4 regions of the Bacillus halotolerans genome follow, and region 4 is predicted to be linked to each of the others. Evidence: riboswitches for the same ligand, from Rfam matches in the RefSeq annotation. Region 4 holds a riboswitch; each other region holds the start of a gene.
What was found. A riboswitch is a leader RNA that binds a small molecule or an ion and turns the genes downstream of it on or off. The one in region 4 is predicted to bind thiamine pyrophosphate.
Positions count from the first base shown of each region.

Region 1: another riboswitch for thiamine pyrophosphate. It lies ahead of tenA (thiaminase II); the one in region 4 lies ahead of thiC (phosphomethylpyrimidine synthase ThiC).
Region 2: another riboswitch for thiamine pyrophosphate. It lies ahead of DIC78_RS02810 (HMP/thiamine ABC transporter substrate-binding protein ThiU); the one in region 4 lies ahead of thiC (phosphomethylpyrimidine synthase ThiC).
Region 3: another riboswitch for thiamine pyrophosphate. It lies ahead of thiT (energy-coupled thiamine transporter ThiT); the one in region 4 lies ahead of thiC (phosphomethylpyrimidine synthase ThiC).

Region 1 is NZ_CP029364.1:745,749-748,957, forward strand. Features, by position in the region: gene thiO (glycine oxidase ThiO) at 1-381, opposite strand, end outside; gene tenI (thiazole tautomerase TenI) at 365-982, opposite strand; gene tenA (thiaminase II) at 960-1,667, opposite strand; TPP riboswitch at 1,748-1,856, opposite strand; gene DIC78_RS03740 (monovalent cation:proton antiporter family protein) at 1,919-3,209, opposite strand, start outside.
Region 2 is NZ_CP029364.1:591,070-594,278, reverse strand. Features, by position in the region: gene DIC78_RS02820 (ABC transporter ATP-binding protein) at 1-481, opposite strand, end outside; gene DIC78_RS02815 (ECF transporter S component) at 468-1,073, opposite strand; gene DIC78_RS02810 (HMP/thiamine ABC transporter substrate-binding protein ThiU) at 1,070-1,675, opposite strand; TPP riboswitch at 1,772-1,883, opposite strand; gene DIC78_RS02805 (response regulator transcription factor) at 1,985-2,671, shown strand; gene DIC78_RS02800 (sensor histidine kinase) at 2,675-3,209, shown strand, end outside.
Region 3 is NZ_CP029364.1:3,121,476-3,124,684, reverse strand. Features, by position in the region: rRNA gene DIC78_RS16000 (16S ribosomal RNA) at 1-743, opposite strand, end outside; TPP riboswitch at 1,216-1,317, shown strand; gene thiT (energy-coupled thiamine transporter ThiT) at 1,418-1,996, shown strand; gene DIC78_RS15990 (GNAT family N-acetyltransferase) at 2,037-2,561, opposite strand; gene floT (flotillin lipid rafts scaffold protein FloT) at 2,588-3,209, opposite strand, start outside.
Region 4 is NZ_CP029364.1:1,039,187-1,042,395, forward strand. Features, by position in the region: gene thiC (phosphomethylpyrimidine synthase ThiC) at 118-1,890, opposite strand; TPP riboswitch at 2,022-2,129, opposite strand; gene DIC78_RS05250 (Type 1 glutamine amidotransferase-like domain-containing protein) at 2,198-2,890, opposite strand; gene DIC78_RS05255 (hypothetical protein) at 2,991-3,209, shown strand, end outside.

The sequences.
Region 1 (3,209 bases), 290 kb from region 4:
TTCCAGCACTTCTTCTTTTGTATGCCAGCTGACAGTATGCAAATCGTCCATCCGTCTCAAGCGGGACACGTCTTCTTCGGAGAATGCAAGCTTAAACATACCGCCTTCATGCCTTCTGATATCAATGCCGGATAAGGCAAGTAGCTCCTCTCCAAGACCCTGATACAAACGCTGACTGTGCATGGCGAAATCAAAAAACGCATCCCGCTCCTCGCACTCGGCATGGGCGCCAAGCATCCCTGCCGCGGCGCTTGTTGTTCTGCCGCCGATTGTTCCGCTTTCAAGCAATGCGGTGTTTTTCTTTTCTTTTGCCAACTGATAAGCTATCGCGGAACCAATAATTCCGCCTCCAATGACAACTGCATCATAATGCCTTTTCATACTGAATCTCCTTTAGCTTGCGGGAATATCGTCTGGCAGCTTCCAAAGGATCATCGGAAGAAAAAATTCCGGACATGACAGCGATACCGTCTGAACCTGCTTGTTTCACTTCTCTTAATCTGGCAGGTGTCATTCCGCCAATTGCAATAACCGGAATCGAGATCCTCTGTTTGATTTCTGAAAGCAAAGACACGCCTCTGCCATCAAGGCCTTGTTTGCAATCCGTTTCAAACACATGGCCGAACAAAACATAATCAGCGTCTTCCTTTTCTGCCTGAAGCGCTTCCTCCAGTGAATGCACCGATCGCCCAATGTGCAGGTGAGGAAATCTGGCTCTTACTTGTTTCGGCGAAAAGCTGCTGCTCGGCAGCTGAACGCGGTGAATATTTGAAAAAAGCGCAATATCAACCCGGCCATTCATCACCAGCTTTTGCTTATCAACACCGCCTTCAGAAATAAGCTCCAGCAGTTTCAAAATGTCAGCCGCCGATTTAGACCGTTCACGAATATGGATGAAATCAACCTCATCCTGAATGGCTATAATTGATCTCATTAGATCTTCAACCGGCTTGCGGTCATCAGTTATGGCGTGCAGCTCCAAGCCCTTCCACCTCTTTTACGCCGCTGTCTGACCAGCCTTCTTTTCGATAAGCCATTCCCCAGAACTGATATTCATAATAGCTCGAAATAACGAAATTCTCTTTCATCTTGGCACGCACTTCCTCTGTGCTGTTTTCCGCCAGCTCATCCAGGCGGTTAATTTGTTCTTCCACCTGCTGTCTGAACCAGTCACCGCCGTATGTGCTAATCCACTTCTGGTAAATCGGATGCCCCGGATCACATGTCAGCAATTTCTCACCAACCTCATAATAAAGCCAATAGCACGGGAGAAGAGCTGCCAAGATTTCTGCAAAATTCCCGCTCAAAACCGAACGGTACATATGGGATGTATAGGAGTAAGCGGTAGGAGATGGCTTAAATGACTTCCGTTCTTCCTCACTGATTTCCAAAAGCTCCGTAAACTCGCGATGAAGCGCCATCTCCGCTTCATATGTACCTTGAGCATGGCTGGCCATGCGTCCTGTTGTATAAAGATCCTTTGCATAAGCGGCACCGAACGATTGCACCTTTGCAAAATGAGTTAAATAGTAAGAATCCTGAAGCACGTAATATTTAAAGCGGTCGATCGGGAGAGTTCCGTCACCGATCCCCTGAACAAATGGATGGACAAAGCTGCCTTCCCACCATTCTGCGGCTGCACTGCGGCATTCTTCTGAAAACTTCACACGTCATTCCCCCTGTCTGATAATAAAAAAACCACTTTCCCGCAAGGAAAAGTGGTTTGGAATTGGCATAGTTATATAACACAAATACCGCTCCACTTCCCTACGCAGGTCTGAACCTGTTCAAGTTATGAGGGTCTAAAAGTCACACTTTTATCTCAGCCCTTATAAAGGACACCCCTAGTGGTTTTACGAATGCATATTGAATTGTTCTGCCCCTCTATATTAACACGAATCCTTATTTGGTCAAGATATTATCCTTCCAATGTTTTCTTAAGATCGGTTACGTACCCGCGTGATCCGGTGACAATTAAGCGGTCTCCGATTTTCAGTCTTGTATCGCCGTGAGGAACGATGCTGTCGACACCCCGGAAAATCCTGACAAAAATCACGTCGCCTGTTAAAGGGAATTCACGGAGAATCACGCCGTCGTATTTGCTGTTTTCCATATTAATTTGATACAGCGAAGACTCTTGGTTCGTGAGCAGTTTCATGACGCCAGGCGCTTCTATCAGCGCGCGAAGCAGCGTTTTGGTCGACAGCAAGATGGAAAAGATGCTGATGCCCTGCTCTTTCAATTTCGCTTCGTTCTCCGGTGATCCGGTGCTGGCAATGACTCTTTCTGTTCCTTTTTCTTTGGCGTATAGTGCGATGTCCGTATTCATGTCTTCATCCCCTGTCGCCACCACAAGGATTTCTGTATCAAATATACCGAGTGATTCAAGGGTTTGATGCTCATAATCAGAAATCGTTTCGACGGAAAATACTGAGTCTGACAGCTTTTCCTCAGCGTTTTCTTGATAAACGTGCACGACACGCACTTCATACTCGTTCTCAGGCAATTCAAGTGTCACAGGCAGTGTCATTTGATTAGCGCCGATAAATGTGATCTTCTTTTTCTCCTCCGGCTGCTCCTGTTTTTTGTACAGCTTTTTAAAACCGACCGGCGTAAAAATACTTGCAATAACCGCCACCAGCGTAAGCGCTCCTGACATATTCGCGCTGATTACATGAAGCTGCTGGCCGATTGTCGCAGCGGCAATCACAAGAGAAAGCGTTGATGTCAGCAGGAAACCAGACGCCAAAATTGTGCGGTTATCATACCATTTCTTCAAGTACAGGACAGGAAGAATTTTGCTTACTAACAGCGCCATAAGCAACAGCGGAATCATCACTAAAATTTTCGGGTCCTGAAAAAGTGTCCAAATATCCAATTTTACACCGACCATCACAAAGAAAATCGGTATTAAGAACCCGTAGCCGAAGGAATCAAGTTGCTGAACCAGTTCCTTGTTCGGCGAGAGCAGGGAAACAAGCACGCCCGCTAAGAAAGCGCCGAGAATATTTTCTGCTCCCAGTGATTCAGACAGAGCCACCAGTACGATAATTAAGGTGAAAATAGCACGAGTCCCGATCTGGATCGTCCCTTTTGACATGGACTGAACAAAAGAACGGTGTTTGAAGACCCGGCCGAAAAAGTAAAGCACTACTCCGGCTGCGAACAGGATCATCAAGAGCCACATGTTTCCGCTGTCCTCTCCGTAT
Region 2 (3,209 bases), 450 kb from region 4:
AGGCGAGCGCGACTTTTTGCTTCAGTCCCCCTGACAGAGTGGAAATCGTTTTTTCCTTTACATGAGTGATGTGTAATTTTTCCAGAACGTCATCAATTTTCTTCACCATTTCTTCTTGGGGGATTTGCAGATTTTCCAATCCAAAGGCGATTTCATCCTCTACTGTCAGCATACAAAACTGCTGCTCAGGGTCCTGAAAGACGACTCCGACATGCTGAGCGATTGTTTCAGAGGTTTCAGCGTCAGTGATCGTTTTTTGAAATAAGAATACATGCCCAGACAGCATCCCGTCGCAAGCTTCAGGGTAAAGCCCGTTTAAACAGAGGGCAAGCGAGCTTTTTCCGCACCCGCTCGGCCCTAACAATAAAGCGCATTCTCCTTTTTGGAGCTCAAACGTTATATCCTGAAAAATCGGTTTCTCGTTTTCTTCATATGAAAAGCTAAGCCGGTCAACCGAAAGCAACTTGTTATAGGCTTGCATGATTTGATACCCGTTTCCGTTTCCTTTTCTTTTTCAGTTCCTTTCCGAGTGCCATTCCGTTTAAGACACCCGTATATGCGAGAGAATCGCTGACAGCTTTTCCGAGAAGGCCGGCCAGGACCGCACCTGAAACGAGACGGATCACAAGCATAATGAGCAGATAGCCCGGTGAGTACGCCGCATAACCGGAAACAAAGAAATCATAAATAAAGCTGGACACCGAAGACCCCATACCCGCCAGAAGCAGCACAGGAAGGGAATATGCTTTCCAGCGTGTCGCAAGAAATACAGCTTCTGCTCCGAGACCTTGAACAATGCCGATAACGATAACCATCGGGCCTGAAGGATTTCCCAGCAAACATTCAACGAGAGCTGCAATGATTTCTGAAACAAGGGCCGCGCCCGGTTTACGAATGATGTACGCGGCAATCACTGACACGATAAACCAAATGCCGTAAATCGGTTCATAAGCGATGGGCCCGAACATCCCTGCAAGTACGTTTCCGAAATGGGTGAATACTAAATACACAATGCCAAAAACAATACTGATAACAGACATGATGACAATTTCTTTTACTTTCCAGCTTTTCATTTTATCCCTGCTTTCTGTTTTCTTGATGGACTGTTTGCCGAGAAGTTCACGGTCATGGTGACATGGGCTGTTTGCTGATTTGCCATGCGGAAAGCGGCTTCCAGTGTCCGGAACACGTCGTGTGCATCTCCGTCTACCTCACTTGCGTAATGAACACCCTGTACAAAGGTGCCGTCAGCCTTAGCGATTTCAACAGCTTTCATGATGATGTCCATATAATTCGGCTCATTCATCGGATAAAGCGCAAATTGGCAAGGAGCCTCTGCTTTCAGGTCGTGAACAGATTCTTCGTTGACACGCTTTTCATCTGCTGTCAGATATGTATCTCCTTGTGTATCGCCGGGGCAGCCGATGGAAAACGTCCCGTTCATGACAATGTGCTTTTCGCTATTTGCTGCATACAGGTAGATGGCTTTGGCGGCGTCGAATACATGCTCGATCGATCCGCGCAAAACTGTGCTGATATGATCGGTCTTTGTCCAAACCTTTGACGTATCCGTTTTTTTCAGCGCAGACTTGATCACACTGATAAAATCATCTGTCATCGGGTATAAAGAGAACCGAAATCCGGCGATTCTGCTTGTACCGCATAAGTTGTCCATTTCTCTGACCTCCTGTTTTTTTGGTAAAATAAAAAACTGCATATCCTTAGGGAATATGCAGTCATAGATCGAGTAAGCGCACGAAAAAATACACCTTTCGGTCAACCTGCACTTCCCCACGCTGGTATTATCCAGATCGGGTCATAAGGGATCAAAGCGCGTTTTTGCGCGCTTTATCTCAGCCATAACAGCACCCCTAGTGCTTTCCGTATACAATTTTTTATTTTGACATCATAATAGATGATAAGAATCATTTTGTAAACAATGAAATCATTTTTTTCATATAGGAACATGAGAGGATGATCGGAATTGGAAAAAGGGCACATATTAATTGTGGAAGATGAAGAAAAAATCGCGAGGGTCCTTCAGCTTGAATTGGAATATGAAGGATACAGCGTCACCATCAAACATAATGGCTCTGAAGGACTTAACGCGGCCACGGAAGGTTCGTATTCCCTATTGCTGCTCGATGTCATGCTGCCAGGGTTGAGCGGGCTTGAAGTGCTGCGCCGGCTGAGGAAAACGGATCAAAAGACACCGGTTATTTTATTAACAGCCCGCGACAGCGTTCCAGATAAGGTAACGGGGCTTGACATCGGTGCGAATGACTATGTCACCAAGCCGTTTGAAATAGAAGAATTGCTTGCCAGAATCAGAGCGGCACTCCGCCAAACCGGAAGCAAAACAGAGGATATCGGCACATTTTTGACATATGACGATTTGCAGGTGAACGAGAAAACACGTGAAGTCAGACGGGGAGACAAAGAAGTTGGATTAACGCCCCGGGAATTTGATCTGCTCGTCTATATGCTGAAGCATCCGCAGCAAGTGCTGACGAGAGAGCAAATTCTCAGCTCTGTATGGGGGTTTGATTACATCGGTGATACAAATGTCGTCGACGTGTACATAAGATATATCAGAAAAAAATTGGACTATCCTTACGAAAAACAGCTGATTCATACCGTACGCGGGGTCGGCTATACCATTAAGGGGTAAATGATGAAGCTGAAGACAAAGATTCATCTGTATACATCCATTTGGCTGTTGATTTTATTAATGTTGGTTCATACTGCGGTCTATCTCATTTTTTCATCGGCACTCACCTCAAAGGATGCGGCCCGTCTTGCCGATGAAACGGACAATATCACCGAAGCTCTTCATACCGCCGAAACACAAGGGGTGGCTTTGCAGGATATGCTGCAGGCCTATCTTCCGGCAAACGGAATGGTGCGGGTAGTGAGTGCGGATCGGAAAGCCGTCATGACCATCACAAAGGAAAAAGCATATAAAGACTTCCCTCTTTCTTTTCACAGCGGGGAAACGACAGACGTGACAAAGCATGAAGGCAAACTGTTTGCAGCAGCAGCTGTCCCGGTCATTTGGACAGACGGACAAGTCGTATCGCTTCAGCTCGTGGAAAGGCTGGAGCATACAGAAGAGAGTCTTCTTCTGCTAAGAATCATCTTAATTGCGGCCAGCGCGGCTGTCTGTATCGCTTCCTTCTTTGCCGGAAGCTTACTCGCCCGCCATATCA
Region 3 (3,209 bases), 2.1 Mb from region 4:
AGTCGCCTTCGCCACTGGTGTTCCTCCACATCTCTACGCATTTCACCGCTACACGTGGAATTCCACTCTCCTCTTCTGCACTCAAGTTCCCCAGTTTCCAATGACCCTCCCCGGTTGAGCCGGGGGCTTTCACATCAGACTTAAGGAACCGCCTGCGAGCCCTTTACGCCCAATAATTCCGGACAACGCTTGCCACCTACGTATTACCGCGGCTGCTGGCACGTAGTTAGCCGTGGCTTTCTGGTTAGGTACCGTCAAGGTACCGCCCTATTCGAACGGTACTTGTTCTTCCCTAACAACAGAGCTTTACGATCCGAAAACCTTCATCACTCACGCGGCGTTGCTCCGTCAGACTTTCGTCCATTGCGGAAGATTCCCTACTGCTGCCTCCCGTAGGAGTCTGGGCCGTGTCTCAGTCCCAGTGTGGCCGATCACCCTCTCAGGTCGGCTACGCATCGTTGCCTTGGTGAGCCATTACCTCACCAACTAGCTAATGCGCCGCGGGTCCATCTGTAAGTGGTAGCCGAAGCCACCTTTTATGTTTGAACCATGCGGTTCAAACAAGCATCCGGTATTAGCCCCGGTTTCCCGGAGTTATCCCAGTCTTACAGGCAGGTTACCCACGTGTTACTCACCCGTCCGCCGCTAACATCAGGGAGCAAGCTCCCATCTGTCCGCTCGACTTGCATGTATTAGGCACGCCGCCAGCGTTCGTCCTGAGCCAGGATCAAACTCTCCGATAAATGGATCGCAGATTAAGTTCACCACATCCTGTGGCAACATCTGCGTGATCTGCATCGTGCAGACCTCAGTTTGACTGACTACGCACATTGCTGTGCGATTTATAATAAAACTTGAATTAACAGGTACGTTTTGTCTTGTTTAGTTTTCAAAGATCATCACCGCTCTCAATGAAGCAGCTTTACCAATATAACACTCAGCTTCTTAATTGTCAACAACTTTTTTAAAAGTTGTTTAAAGCTTCTTGTTTTGTCTGCTGTTCATCAGCGACGTTTAATAATATAACACCTATAATTATTTATTGCAATAGTTTTTTAAAAAAATCTATAAAACAATAAAACTGTAATCTTTCTTTATTCTATCTAACTTGTAATGCTTTATAAAACATTTATCTATTAAAGAACATTTACTACAGGCAATGTCATCTTGTTGTTTTAACCTTTTTCTTGTATAGTAGAAACGAACTAAATATCCGATGACCACAAGGGGAGCATAAAAGCTGAGAGTGAGCGGTTTCGTTCTGACCCTTTGAACCTGTTAGTTAACGCTGGCGTAGGGATGTGGCAAAGTCAAATGAATTGCAGATTGTAAAGCAGTGCGTGGAACTTTCCTCATCCTTCCGCGTGCTGCTTTTTTGTTGTCCTTTTGGATTGTCTATCGATGGAAGGGGATTTTTATGGCTCAATCAAGACAACTGGTACGTCTTATTGAAATTGCAATCATGACTGCTGCTGCTGTCATTTTAGACATCGTTTCCGGAATGTTCCTCCGTATGCCTCAAGGAGGGTCGGTATCCATCATGATGATTCCGATTTTTTTGATTTCTTTTCGCTGGGGAGTTAAAGCGGGGCTTACAACCGGTCTATTGACAGGTCTCGTTCAAATTGCGATCGGAAATCTATTTCTTCAGCACCCTGTTCAGCTGTTGCTTGATTACATGGCAGCGTTCGCCGCTGTCGGCATAAGCGGCTTTTTCGCTTCCGCTGTCCGCAAATCCGCCTTATCAAAAGCAAAAGGGAAATTGATCGTATCAATTATTTGCGCAGTTTTTATCGGCAGTTTTCTGCGTTATGCTGCACACGTGATTTCAGGGGCTGTATTTTTCGGCAGCTTTGCACCAAAAGGAACGCCGGTATGGCTCTACTCATTAACTTATAATGCTACTTATATGATTCCGTCATTCATCATCTGTGCGATTGCCCTTTGTTTATTGTTCATGACAGCTCCGCGCTTGCTGAAAACCGAAAAGGCTTAATCTAACAACCCCCAGCGGCCGTTCCGCTGGGGGTTGTTTTTTATCTTCCGTTAAGCAGATTTTTTAATGAAGCAAGATCCGGCCAGCCGAATCCTATTTCTTTCATGCTTTCTCCTGCGATTTCAAAACTATCCTCGGCTGCTCTTTCAGGTGAAAACGACTGATAAAAATTAATCGAAGGATTCTCTTCTACGACCCAAACAAACATGCTCGTAAAGCCCTGATCAAGCAAAAAATCTGTACCCTTTGTCAAAAGCGCTCTGCCTGCACCTTGCCGCTGTTTTTCTTTTAAAAGGTAAATGGCATACAACTCTCCGTCATAGCCTTTCTGCTCTGAACGAATTGAACCAAAAGATGCAAAGCCGAATACCGAGCCTTTTTCATCTTCTGCCACAAAAACCCCCTTTAATGAACGGCTTTTCCATTTGGCTTCAAAATCCTTGTAGTTCAAACCATTTAAGTATTCAGCGGAGACAATGCCGCTGTATGTTGTCACCCAGCTGTCAACATGCACTTTTGCGATTGCCTTTATATCATCTAGTCGTGCTTCTCTTATAGTCACCATTCATTCTCTAATCCTTTCCGCAATGGTTATTCAGATTTTTGAACAGGTTTTGTTTCTTTTAATTCATTTGTCAGTTCGTTGATGCTCTGTTTGATGTTGCCTTTTCCTGAAAAGTTCTCAATCATTTCTTTTACGTCGATTCCCGAAGACGCTTTTAAGCTTTCTTGCAGACTGGACATTAAATTTGTCGCATAGCTTGTGACTTTGTTGGCGCCGCTTGAATCACCGTTTCCTCCTGTATCAACAACGGTGATCTTATCAATATTTGAAAGCGGTGCTGATACCTGTTTCGCGTATTCCGGAAGCATTTTGACAATCATATCGAAAATCGCAGCCTGACCGTACTGCTCAAAGGCAGCGGCAATTTTTTCTTTCGCTTCCGCTTCCGCAAGACCTTTTAAGCGAATAACCTCAGCCTCTGTCTCACCTTTTGCTTTTTCAGCTTCTGCTTTTGCAAGGCCGTCAATTCTGACCCTTTCAGCTTCAGCCTTCGCCATCGCTTCTATGCTGTATTTCTTGGCATCGGCTTGGGCTAGCTGTTTGGCTTTTTCAGCAGCGGCAGATTGCTCAACTGAATAGCGGTCTGCATCGGCTTTTTTCTTCACTTCAGAATCATACTGGCGTTCACGGCGGAGAATTTCTTTTTCT
Region 4 (3,209 bases):
AAAGGCTCTTATCTCAAAAGATAAGAGCCTTCGGTGATCCGATCAGCAAATGTTGGAAATGTATATTAGCTATATTTAAACGTATTCAATTCGGCCTGTCAATGACTTTCTATACTGTTACTTATAAAGTTTGCTCCCTTGATTCACAAATTCCTCGGCTTTTTCTTTCATGCCCTCTTGAATGGCATCCCACTCATTAAGCTCTTTGTCTTTGGCATAATCACGGATATCCTGAGAAATTCTCATGCTGCAAAATTTCGGCCCGCACATCGAACAGAAATGAGCCGTTTTCGCCCCTTCAGCAGGCAGGGTCTCATCATGATATTCAAGCGCTCTTTCCGGATCAAGCGACAGGTTAAATTGGTCTCGCCAGCGGAATTCAAAGCGGGCTTTTGATAAAGCGTCATCTCGTATTTGCGCTCCCGGATGCCCTTTTGCAAGGTCAGCCGCATGCGCCGCAATTTTGTATGTAATAACCCCTTCCCGCACATCTTCACGGTTTGGCAGCCCGAGATGCTCCTTCGGCGTCACATAACAAAGCATGGCCGTACCGTACCAGCCGATCATCGCCGCTCCGATCGCCGATGTAATGTGGTCATAGCCCGGTGCAATATCCGTCGTCAGCGGCCCTAGCGTGTAAAAAGGCGCTTCTTTACAGATTTCCATTTGTTTATCGACGTTCTCCTTGATTTTATGCATCGGCACATGACCCGGCCCCTCAATCATCACTTGAACATCATGCTTCCAGGCAATTTGCGTGAGTTCTCCGAGAGTCTCTAATTCAGCAAACTGCGCTTCGTCATTGGCATCGGCAATTGACCCTGGGCGAAGCCCGTCTCCAAGAGAAAAGGCAATATCATACGTCTTCATAATTTCACAAATTTCTTCAAAATGAGTATACAGAAAGCTTTCCTTATGATGAGCCAGACACCACTGTGCCATAATCGCTCCTCCGCGTGACACAATTCCCGTTGTCCGTTTAGCAGTTAGCGGCACATATCGCAGCAAAACACCCGCGTGAATCGTAAAATAATCCACACCCTGTTCAGCCTGCTCAATCAGCGTGTCACGGTAGATTTCCCACGTTAAATCCTCCGCTACACCGTTTACTTTTTCAAGCGCTTGATAGATCGGAACGGTGCCAACAGGAACCGGGCAATTTCGGATAATCCATTCACGCGTCGTATGAATATCTTTCCCCGTGGAAAGATCCATCATCGTATCTGCTCCCCAGCGAATCGCCCACGTCATTTTTTCCACTTCTTCTTCAATCGAAGATGTAACTGCTGAATTCCCGATATTCGCGTTAATTTTCACATGGAAATTTCGGCCGATAATCATTGGTTCACTTTCCGGATGATTAATATTTGCTGGAATAATCGCCCGGCCGCTGGCTACTTCATCTCTGACAAATTCGGGAGACACATGCTCACGAATAGCGATAAACTCCATTTCAGGGGTAATTATCCCCTTTTTCGCATAATGCATTTGAGTGACATTTTGGCCCGTTTTCGCCCGCAGCGGTTTCCGTTTTAACCCGGGATAGCTTACATTAGGGTTAGCCTTTTTATAGCCGTTGTCTTCTGGCTTCACAGCACGTCCATTGTATTCTTCAACATCGCCGCGCCCAGTGATCCACTTGTGCCGAAGCGGTTTTAAACCTTCTTGAATATTAATTTTTACATCGGGGTCCGTATACGGTCCACTTGTATCATAGACACGAACCGGCGCGTTTTCCTCTTCGCCGAATGATCCTGTTGTCGGACTGAGTTCAATTTCTCTCATCGGCACTTGAATATCCGGCGAAGCCCCCTCTACATATACTTTTTTACTCCCCGAAAAACTCGACATAATGGAAATGTTGGCTTGCTGCACTGAATGATTTTGCATCACTTATCCTTCCCCTCTCTTTGTTTGAAAGGACAAAATCAAGCCCATAACCAGCACAAAAAACCGGATTCAATTGAATGAACCCGGTTACAGTCAGAAAGAAACATATTATTGCAGTATTCAGCAATAATAAAACAATTCCTCTACTTCCCCACGCTGGTACGAACCAGATCAGGTCCAAAGGGTTAAGAAGCATATCTTCTCTCTCAGCCCGTCAGCGGGCACCCCCAGTAACTATTAATTTCGCACTTATCGTATCATAAAAACAAACTGAAAAAAAGAGCAATGTATAAAATATTCAGCAAATTCAAGACAAATATGTAATCGGCAATGCTATTTCAGAGATTTCATTTTCATGAAGCACCACCTGATACGCATTTGCATCAGTTCTTGAACTCACAGCCTGAAAAAACTGATCATCAATAAAATGAAGAGCTGCTCCATCATCCGCCGCATAACCGCTGCTCAACGCTTTCTCTGATATCATGTGATGATATGTAGGTCTCCGATCCTTTTCTCCATCATAATGAGGACAAAAACTGCCTTGCAAAAAACCCAAGCTTTTCAACCCGGTCAGCGGTCCGGCAGAATCCGTCACACCTTCTTCAAACCAGCAGATCGCACCTGCACTTAATCCCGCTAAAATAATCCCGTTCTCCCAAGCTTTTTTCAATATGTGATCCAGTCCCCACTCCTTCCACAGCACCAGCAAATTTCTTGTATTTCCCCCGCCGACATAAATCACATCTTTCTCCATAATAAAGGAGGCTAAATCTGTTGTCGGCGGCTTAAATAAAGACAAATGAGACGGGTCACAATCAAGCTTTTGAAAAGCATGGTAAAACCGCTGAACATAGTTCTCCGCATCCCCGCTTGCCGTTGGCAAAAAACAAATGCGAGGTGAGGGATGCTTTGACTGATTAATGATAAATTGATCAAGAACCAGATGATCTGGTTCCATTGAAAAACCTCCGCCGCCCATCGCAATAATCTGTTTCATCATCCGACTCCCCAAGAAAATATTTTACCCATTATAGCACTTTCGCATAAAAGCATGATACAAGGTAAAAATACCTTTGAATCAGGAGGTGACCGAAAAAATGGAACAAGACCGTTTGGCAAACCACGAAACAGTTGATTTACACGAAATCCTCAACTTCAAAACCGTATGTTTACTTAAATCAAAAATGATGCAGGGACTGGTGTTCGATCAGGAACTGAGAGCCCTTATGGAGAAGGATGTACAGCAGTCTGTACGGGACGTAACTGAGCTTCAGAGCCTCTATCAAAAGGCCCCGACAATAACAGGAGGTGACTAT